3 regions of the Paenibacillus sp. PK4536 genome follow, and region 3 is predicted to be linked to each of the others. Evidence: riboswitches for the same ligand, from Rfam matches in the RefSeq annotation. Region 3 holds a riboswitch; each other region holds the start of a gene.
The links. Region 3 has a riboswitch for cyclic di-AMP ahead of PO903_RS05810 (resuscitation-promoting factor). Riboswitches for the same ligand answer to the same signal wherever they lie in the genome.

Region 1 (3,285 bases), 240 kb from region 3:
TCGGTAGGCATTATCCTGTTGGACTAGATCACAGCGATTGTGGTTCTAGCACAAGTTCATCCATTAATTTGCCTTTAAATACTTTCAGATACTGATATTCTCCGTTAATACATAGCTTCAATAATCCATTATCAAAGTCAGTATGCATGTCTTTGAAAAAGATACCTTCGATCACGATCGGTCGACCATGTGTCTCATAGGCGATTTCATAGCCGCGTGTGGTCTGAACGACTTCTACATCTACACCTTCTTCATGCGTTTCTTCTAACTGCGCTTGCATCCGCTGTACGGCTACAATATGTAGATCAATCGCTCCCAACTTTTCCAATAGATCATTCACGATAGAACCTTTCATGATTTCTTGCCAGCGTGTCTGAGCAGATTGTCCAATAATCAATTGCGTCACATCATGCTTTTGAGCAGTTGAAGCAATAATATCAGCAGCTTCTTGTCCATGACTTTCTAAAAGGACAAATGTACCTCCTGCTTCTTCGGTCAATTTGCACCATGCCTCTACATATTTCTCTTCTTGCTGATCCATCTCATCGATCGGGTGATCAATCACACTGAGTACACAGAGTGGGGACTGAATCAATTGAGATAAATGAATACCACGCCTGATCAACCGTTCTCCATTGGGCCCATAATACACACACACCATAATCTTTTCAGAATTCAAGAAAGGCACACTCCTTTATTTCGTAGTTATGATCCATTAACCAGAATTGTTCAAAAGGAATAATAAGCGATGGTGTAATCTAACAAAAAAGCATGATTAATAAGCGCATCTGACGATGTCCACACATCAGGTGAATCTTGTAGTCGAATCCGCAGTTCAGTCAATGCTTCTAAAGCAACCTGACTACGTACACTTCCCCAATTCTGTTGCTGCTGATCGATATGAGAAAGTGCTTGATCTAGAGGGCATTTTTTGAGTGATGTAAATACTCGACTCCATTTCACCAGATCCAGATGCTGAACTTGATCTGTAAATGAATATTCCGCCCAGCCTGTAACTCCATGACTTGCGATTTTTAACAGCCCACAGTGTAGATAGCCATCCATTTCAGGTAAGGCTAGACGGCGATTATCATACTGAAATACTTCAATAGAATGAATAACATGGACAGATGTGTTGCTAGTGGATACCGCATGAGTAACAGGTGAAATGGCCGATAACAGACTCATCAAAAATCTACGCTCCTTTAATATGATGTTTCTTTGCCTAATCCAATCACGATCCGTGTATCTGTCTATAACGGTATACTTGATGTCAGATATTGTTAGCAATCATAGTCCGCTCAGAGAAAGAAGTAAAATCAGACCTGAGTATTAAAAAGATCATATATCTGTGAAAACAACCATGTAATCGGATTCATTCTATTCATTCATACGGTAATGTCTTGTATACTCATCAATGCGTCGGTTTATCCATTTATCCTGTAAAAGAAAGTAAAACAGCGCTAGATGAAGGAAATAGAACATTAGAACCCTACAATCGACTGGATTGCTCTATATCCGAATATAGCGAGCTTCAGTACTGCTTTACAAACGAAAAGAGCGGGCGTATGATTTCTTTCAAGTTCATTACAGCTTAATGGCTGAAAAGGGTATCAATAGACCTTTCAATCAGCGGGGGAACCATAAGAATAGACACTATGCTAGTGAGCTATTCAGGGGTGAATCAGAGCAGTTGGTGAAGACCGATAACTCTGTAGGGAGACTCTTACTTCCGAATCCGTCAGCTAACCTCGTAAGCTGCAATAAGAGAGACGACAATAATCAACTACGCCATGATAAGATGCCGCAGGCACTTGTCTTAGAAGCTGATGAAGAGGTCCTCTTCTAACGGCTTTTTTTTGTTGTCTACAATGGGTGGAGGAGCGCGAACAAGGATGGAATATGAGCAGGAATTTGTACTGGTATCACCGGCTACTGTAGCAGGGGAGCAATTTATGCAATTGTTAAAAGTGAAAAAGATTCCATTTGCAGTGATCGTGAACAGTCAAGCCGATCAACTTCGATATCAGAAAATGGGGATTGAACATGTGCTAGTGATCGACACACAGCGACAAGAGTTATGGCGGATTCCAGAGTTGAAGATTGGCAAAATTTATTTATTTGAACGCAGTCTACCGCTCTGTTGTCGTTATATCCAGATCTGCCGAACATGGTCATCACAGCAACTCTATGTTATTACAGAAGGCAACCAATCCCGATTGATTTATCGTGGACTGGGCGCCGATTACATTATTCATACGAATGGGAGCAGTGCTTCCTTTTTGTTATAAAAAGGGGCTGTAGATCGATCGCTCATTTTATTTTGCAATTTGCTGATGATATCTTGATAATGAAGAAGATAGGGAATCAAGGCGATGCGCAGAAATGGAGATGATCGTGATCGGTAAAACAGCATTAGTCGCAGGAGCCACAGGTCTAGTAGGCAAAAAGTTGCTGCGCCAGTTATTAGAAAGTACAGAATACACTCAAGTGATTGCTCTTGTCCGCCAACCTGTGCAACAACTGCAACATATGAAGTTGCAACAGGTTGTGGTGGATTACAATAAATTGCAAGATTATCGAGCGGATATGAAAGCAGATGATGTATTCTGTTGTCTGGGAACAACGATTAAGCAAGCAGGAACACAGAAGCAGATGATCGAAATTGATGTTATTTATCCATTTGCGGTAGCGCAGATTGCGTATGAGCAAGGAGCCAAACAGTTTATCGTTATCAGTTCTATGGGGGCCGATCCGAAGTCCAGTATCTTTTATACACGGATCAAAGGAGAACTGGAACAGCGATTACAACAGATTGGATATACCTCGTTGTCGTTGATTCGTCCATCTTTATTGCTTGGTAAGCGTAAAGATAGCCGTGCAGGCGAGCAATTTGGCACTGTCATCTCTCAGGCATTATCTTTCCTTATGGTGGGTCCTCTTCGTAAATATCGGGGAATAGAAGCAAGTGCAGTCGCTCTAGCGATGTATCGAATTGCACAGACCGCCAAACCCGGATCGCATGTGTATCTTTCAGATCGTTTGCAGCGGATTGCCGATGAATCACAACCTACGACTTCTTCTACTAAAAAACGGAGTTGACGTCATCATTTGTACGTATTAGTTCAATTATAGAAATGGAGAATTATAATATGCCTCAATTAGAACCTAAGCAAGCAGCTTCAACGATCGAAAAATGGATTTCTTTTTACGATATGGATAATGCCAAAGCATGGGATAAAGACGATTATCCATTTATCCAATCTTCCTGCAAAGTGATGCGCA
Region 2 (3,285 bases), 2.2 Mb from region 3:
GTGTAGTTAATTCGGCTACGGTTGATTATGATCTTTCACTATATTATTTGAATGAAGAGACATCTGAGATCGAGCAGGTTGCTTTTTCTACCAAAGGTCCAACACAATATGAACAGCTTAGTCATATTGCCAAAGCAGGATATTATTTTATTAGAGTAAGTTCTTATCAAGGAGCAGATACCACTAATCCATTTACTGTATTTGCTGTCACTTCAGACAGTTATGATGCAAGCGAGCCTGATGATAATCCATGGTTAGCCAAAGATAAAGGATCAGCACCTTTTGTCAGCACACAGAATATTGATAATCGTTTTGACGAGGATTGGACAAAAGTCACTTTGACAGCTCAATCCAAAATGAACCTTCGTCTAGACAACACATCTGCTTATGGAACGTATCAATTACAGTTATTTAATGCGAATCTGGTGAGTCAAGGAACACTGGCACAGAATACCAACGGTCAAGTCACACTACCCGCAGGAACGTATTATATTCAAGTCTTAGCACCTTCTACATTTGATCTAACGACTCCATACAAATTATCTGTTAATTATCAGACAGCAGATGTATCCAGAGTTGCGATTAGTAATATTACAACAGATGGTGGTGTCTATGGATTTATTAATTATGGACAAGGTAATAAGTGGCGTGTCAAAAACAATATCGTGATCTCAGGTCGTGCTTTTGATGCTACAGGCAATCCGGTAGCGAACGCTATCGTAACGACTAATATCACTACAATTCTCAATGGCAAAGTGATTCCCGGAACAGCTACGACAGATGCTTCAGGTAACTTTACAATGCCAGTCAATATTGATAATCCAGGAGTAGGGCAATATACGTTCCAATCATCCAAATACAGACATTATTATGATATTGTCAGAATCCAATTTTTCAGCAACGGTAAGCCATTAAATTCAGACATTAGCACACTGTATCATTTCGCTTATGAAATCTACACAGGTTGACCATAATTTTAAAAATGATAGCATCTTGCGTAAAAAATGACATAACCGTTTTCAGAATCTATTGTAAATGAATGATAAATGCGATGTAACAACAGTGAAAAAGTAGAGAAACGATGAAAAAGAGAGAAAATAGGAGCCTGCGATAGATAACTTTTCAATAGTTATCTGAAAATGAAAGCTGTGATGATTCACAGCTTTTTTTGCGTCTTTTCTCAGCTTTACAGTTGACAAGGACAGGCGTATTATTCATTGCAGGCAGTTGATGAATACGATTCAGCAACTGATATAAATGAAGTTTCCAATGTTTTTGATCGCTGAGTTTTCGGTGCTAACCGAAAAACGGGGGAACCAAATTGCGATTTCACAAAACGGTGTGAGAGCCGGAATGTGAATCGTTGGGGTGAATCTGCATACTGACTAACCATGGTACAGTCAGACAATGCAGTAGGGCGACTCTCACCGCCCGAATCCGACAGCTAACCTCGTAAGCGTGGATAGGAGAGAAGTGTGAAGCTTGTGCCGATCTGACACAGTGTAATACGACTCTGTGTTTTTTGATATGTTAACAATGTCACAACGCTTAATTTTCATATGCATATGAAAAGCGGGGGAACCAATCGTTGATGAAGAGGACTGATAGGAAATGATCAGGATCTACACAACATGGGGTGAATTCCGGTATCTACCGGAACGGGCAATCTTCCAGCCCGAATCCGACAGCTAACTCCGTAAGCGTATAAGGGAGAACTCCTAACCAGCAACTCGGCAGGTACACGATAAGTGTGCGTGTTTGTAGAAGTCTGGGGAAAAGTTCTGCTTTTCTCCAGGCTTCTTTTTTTGTGCCTTTTTTAGCAAATCATAGTAACCAAAATGAATGCAGGGAGTTCTTCACATATGATGGATATATTAATGATTGGATTGGTTTTGTTGATTACTGTAGGGTTGAGCGGGTTGCTGCAATGGGCATCTGTAGCTATCGGAGAAAGAAGGAATGAGCGATGACTTGGCTGCTGTGGATTATTATTGGTGGATTAACCATTTATCTATGTTACGCATTAATTTATCCAGAAAAATTCTAATGGGTCAGGGGAGAACATCGTGAGTATCTTTTCATATATCGGAATTGCAGTCACTTTTATTATCGCTTTAATCATCGCTCGTCCAACCGGACATTATATTGCACATGCTTTTGACAATACACCCAATCGATTAGATCGTTGGTTTCATCCTATTGAAAAATGGATTTACAGGTTCGGTGGAATCAAAGGTGAAAATCAGACATGGAAGCAATATGCTGGAGCCGTATTGATCAGTAATACAGTCATCTTGCTTATCGCTTATGCGATCTTCCGTCTTCAACATGTATTACCTTTGAACCCAGCGGGCATTACGAATATGAGCCCTGATCTAGCGTTCAATACAGCGATTAGCTTTATGACGAATACCAATTTACAGCATTATAGTGGTGAAAGTGGTTTATCTTTATTTTCACAGATGACAGCAATTATCTTTATGATGTTTGTATCACCGGCAACAGGGATTGCGGTTGCAATTGCATTTATTAGAGGAATAACCGGTAAGCCTCTAGGTAATTTCTTTACGGATCTAGTACGAGCAATTACACGGATTTTGCTACCTCTTACTTTTATTATGGCGCTTGTGTTTGTTGGATTAGGTATGCCGCAGACGTTGCATACTGTAGTGACAGCTCAGACGTTACAAGGAACAGAGCAACAGATTGGTGTAGGTCCAATTGGATCATTTCTAGCGATCAAAGAATTAGGGAATAACGGTGGTGGTTATTTTGGAGCCAACTCTGCACATCCTTTTGAAAATCCAGGCGGATTCAGTAATATGTTGCAAATGCTGATGATGTTACTGGTTCCAATGTCATTACCATTTACGTACGGTAAAATGGTCGGCAACTCGAAGCAAGGCCGAGTATTATTCGTTTCGATGGTTATGATGTTTGTCGTGATGCTTAGTGTATCTCTTGCAAGTGAATATCAAGGAAATCCATTGATTAATCAATTAGGTATCCAGCACAATGCAGGATCGATGGAAGGTAAAGAAGTACGATTAGGCGAAGCTCAATCTTCGTTCTACTCTGTAGTTACTACCGCTTCAGAGACTGGTGCTGTCAATAACATGCATGATACGTTAACACCACTCGGTGGATTGATTGCATTAGGAAATATGATGCTAAATACAGTATTTGGCGGTTCAGGTGTAGGACTGTTGAATATTCTAATGTATGCCATTATTGCGGTGTTCTTATCCGGTCTTATGGTTGGACGCACACCTGAATTTCTCGGTC
Region 3 (3,285 bases):
TCACCTTTGAGCGTAGCTTCACTTTCAGGGATAAAAGCATGCTTACATCCAGGGACTTTCTGCGCTACGATCTTACGTATCCGTTCACCTGCAAAATCAGGATCAGTTAATATAATTACACCACGTCGTTCTTGAGCTAATTTTACACGACGAATCACATGAGCACCTATAGCTGAGCCGCCTGTCTCGATCGTATCTGCGTCTACAGCTCTTTTAATCGCTACGGTATCGTCTCGTCCTTCCACAACAATCACTTCTTTAATCACGTTGATTGTACGCTTCCCTTCACTCTCTAAATGATAAGATAATCTGTTCGATATTCATCTTAACAGAACAAAAAGAAGAGGATTTATCCTCTTCTTTTTGTTTTCTTTATGCACGCTCATAGTTAATATTATTTATATCATATAACAGATGACTGGGCTTAAGCAATGGTGCTATCCCAATCAACACCCTCTCTAGGGTTTAACCGGGCCAATTACATATACAGTGTAACCGGATTTGCGTCCAAATGCTCTCGCTTGGCTCAAGCTGTCTATATACACGTCGATTTTATTACCGTTAATAGCACTACCGGTATCTTCAGCACGGCGGAAGCCAATGCCTTCAATGTATACCCACCATCCCATAGGAATGACACTCGTATCGACTGCAATCGTACGACCTTCTGTTACGCGTGCTCCCGAAGCAGTCACTGTACCTAGACCAGGTTCTTGAGACGAATAAGCAGTTAGAGATACATTGTTCAGTACTTTCGCATAAGAGAAATCTACACCTGCTTTGGAAGTACTATTACTTGATCCTCCACTAGAAGAAGCAGCTGCGAGAAGTTTAGGCTCCTCTTTTTTGGTACCAATAGCTACAATCTTATCTTTTACTTTTGCGGTTGTTTTTTTATCAACCATACGTTTGGAGACGAATTCTCCATCTTCGTATACTTTCTCGATGTATTGAACCACTTTACCTGTTTGACCGCCTTGCACTAACTTGGTTTTACCTTCAAGCATAGAACCATCGGTTTTTTTAACCGTTTGATATGGAATCTTGACTACTTTTTTCGCTACAAATGATTTGGTACGCACAATCTTGATATCCATATTGTCATGAACTGACGATTCCATCGCAGGTGTTAATTGATCTTCACCTGACAGTGTTAACCCAGCCTGCTCCAATGTGTTACCAACTGTTTTAGAGGTGGTATAAATTTTCTTGGTTCCACCATCTGCCGTAATGTTTACTGCAACCGCATGGTTAATATAAACTTTGTCCCCATCCTGAAGCGCGCCATTCATAGGCATAGATACTTTATCTTGTGGTGCCACTTTAATTTGATTTTCATCAAGCAGTTGAGAAAGCATCAATTTACGTGTTTCCACGGTTTGTGCTTTGCCGTCAATGACTACAGAAATATTTTTACCCGCTTGATTATAAAGTAGGGACAATAGCATCGCTGCAAGAGCGATCACTAATAATGCAGCCCACAATACATAGCGTAGGTTTTGTTGCTTCCAACTCAGCGCGTAAGACATGCTGGATGAGCGCGAACCATGGGTTTTTTCGAAAGGAGCAATTGCCACTTCTTCCGTCCTCCTTCATAGTCTCGCCGTCTAGCTGTGACGTAATTGTATATGACGCGACTATATAACAGAATTTTCACAGGCTGATCGTAAGCATAAGATTACCAAATCTGTGTGATAATCTTTCGTGATGTTCAAAAATGCCTGCGCCATGGTCAGTCTAAGGGACACACCTAATATCTGAAAGATCAAATTTCAAATATCGTATTCTCTGAATCTTTTCGTTTAGCCCAAAACAAAAGAAGCCTCTGGAAAAGAGCAAAGCAACTTTTCCTTGGCTTCCGACGTATCTAAATACAGTTCGGAAAACGTTAGAAAATACGAGGTTGCCTCTGCATCGCTTACGGGGTTAGCTGTCGGATTCGGACACATCATATTTCTTGCCCTTTGAAGGCTCCTCCGCTCATGGCGCGAGTACCTCCAATTCACCCCATAGACCCTGTAAAAGGAATCATACATAATGACTTCGGTATTCTGATAATAATGGCTTGAAGACATATGTTGGTTCCCCCGTTTTCCTATGCAGGAAACTCAGCGAGACCGAATCATGGAATCTTGCGTAATAACAGCAAGATTAAATCACTGATGAAATAATATCCCGAACCCAACCCTCATGTAAAGCGACCAGCAAGCACGTTTTTCTGAATAAATGGTTAAAAAGTTGTCATATTCTTCTGTTTTTTGGTTATAATTTATTCATATATCCGTTTAACGCTGTTTTTTGCGTGATTTACTCTCTTTTTCACCGAATGCCAAATCGTTCCAGTGCATTTTTAGTTGTAATTGTACTAATTTCTTCCAGTGATACCCCTTTTAGCGCAGCAGCAGCTTCTGCTACAAGTGTCACATAACCGGACTCATTTCGTTTTCCACGATAAGGATGTGGTGTCAAAAATGGGGAGTCTGTTTCAAGCAAAAGACGGTCCATTGGAACCTGTTGTAACACCTCTTTAGGTTGCTTCGCATTTTTGAAAGTAATCGGTCCTCCAAACGATAAATGAAAGCCCATATCGAGACACATTTTAGCCGTTTCCCAGCTACCTGAAAAGGAGTGCATAACCCCTCCAACTTCATGTGCTTTTTCTTCGCGCAAAATCTTAACAATATCTTCATGAGCATCACGATTATGGATAACAATCGGCATATTAATCGAACGTGCTAGACCGATTTGTTCACGCAATACTTTATGCTGTACTTCTTTCGGTGAAGTATCCCAGTGATAATCCAGACCAATTTCACCAATTGCTACTACTTTTTCATGTTTGCATAGCGATTCGATCCATTCCAGATCTCCAGGTTGCATATGAATCGCATCTACAGGATGCCAGCCAATAGCCGCATATATAAATTCATAACTTTCGACTAATTCCATCGTGGTGGGAATCGTTTCACGGTTGAATCCCACATTGATCATTCGGGTTACCCCTTGTGCATAAGCACGCTCAATCACTTCTTTACGATCATCGGCAAATTCGATCGAATCCAAATGAGTATGTGTATCAAATAACATATACTTTTCTCACTCCTTCTCTGTTTCTCGTTCTTTTTTCGCTAATCTTATATTTCAAATTCCATCTGTGGCGGATTAATTTTGTTTTCAAATATCGCTGCCACTTCTTCGGATAACTGATGAATAACTTTCTCCAACTTATCTTGCGGATAATAGAGATGATATCGACCGCGATGAATCCCGCTAATCGAACGTACA

Region 1: another riboswitch for cyclic di-AMP. It lies ahead of PO903_RS04710 (hypothetical protein); the one in region 3 lies ahead of PO903_RS05810 (resuscitation-promoting factor).
Region 2: another riboswitch for cyclic di-AMP. It lies ahead of kdpF (K(+)-transporting ATPase subunit F); the one in region 3 lies ahead of PO903_RS05810 (resuscitation-promoting factor).

Annotation. Positions count from the first base shown of each region.
Region 1 is NZ_CP126313.1:1,011,062-1,014,346, reverse strand. Features, by position in the region: gene PO903_RS04720 (universal stress protein) at 29-688, opposite strand; gene PO903_RS04715 (hypothetical protein) at 730-1,188, opposite strand; cyclic di-AMP (ydaO/yuaA leader) riboswitch at 1,582-1,775, shown strand; gene PO903_RS04710 (hypothetical protein) at 1,896-2,291, shown strand; gene PO903_RS04705 (oxidoreductase) at 2,386-3,102, shown strand; gene PO903_RS04700 (hypothetical protein) at 3,153-3,285, shown strand, end outside.
Region 2 is NZ_CP126313.1:3,465,078-3,468,362, forward strand. Features, by position in the region: gene PO903_RS15565 (carboxypeptidase regulatory-like domain-containing protein) at 1-968, shown strand, start outside; cyclic di-AMP (ydaO/yuaA leader) riboswitch at 1,271-1,474, shown strand; cyclic di-AMP (ydaO/yuaA leader) riboswitch at 1,536-1,718, shown strand; gene kdpF (K(+)-transporting ATPase subunit F) at 1,967-2,047, shown strand; gene kdpA (potassium-transporting ATPase subunit KdpA) at 2,067-3,285, shown strand, end outside.
Region 3 is NZ_CP126313.1:1,252,762-1,256,046, reverse strand. Features, by position in the region: gene rnmV (ribonuclease M5) at 1-266, opposite strand, end outside; gene PO903_RS05810 (resuscitation-promoting factor) at 459-1,577, opposite strand; cyclic di-AMP (ydaO/yuaA leader) riboswitch at 1,901-2,124, opposite strand; gene PO903_RS05805 (TatD family hydrolase) at 2,320-3,087, opposite strand; gene PO903_RS05800 (HD domain-containing protein) at 3,135-3,285, opposite strand, start outside.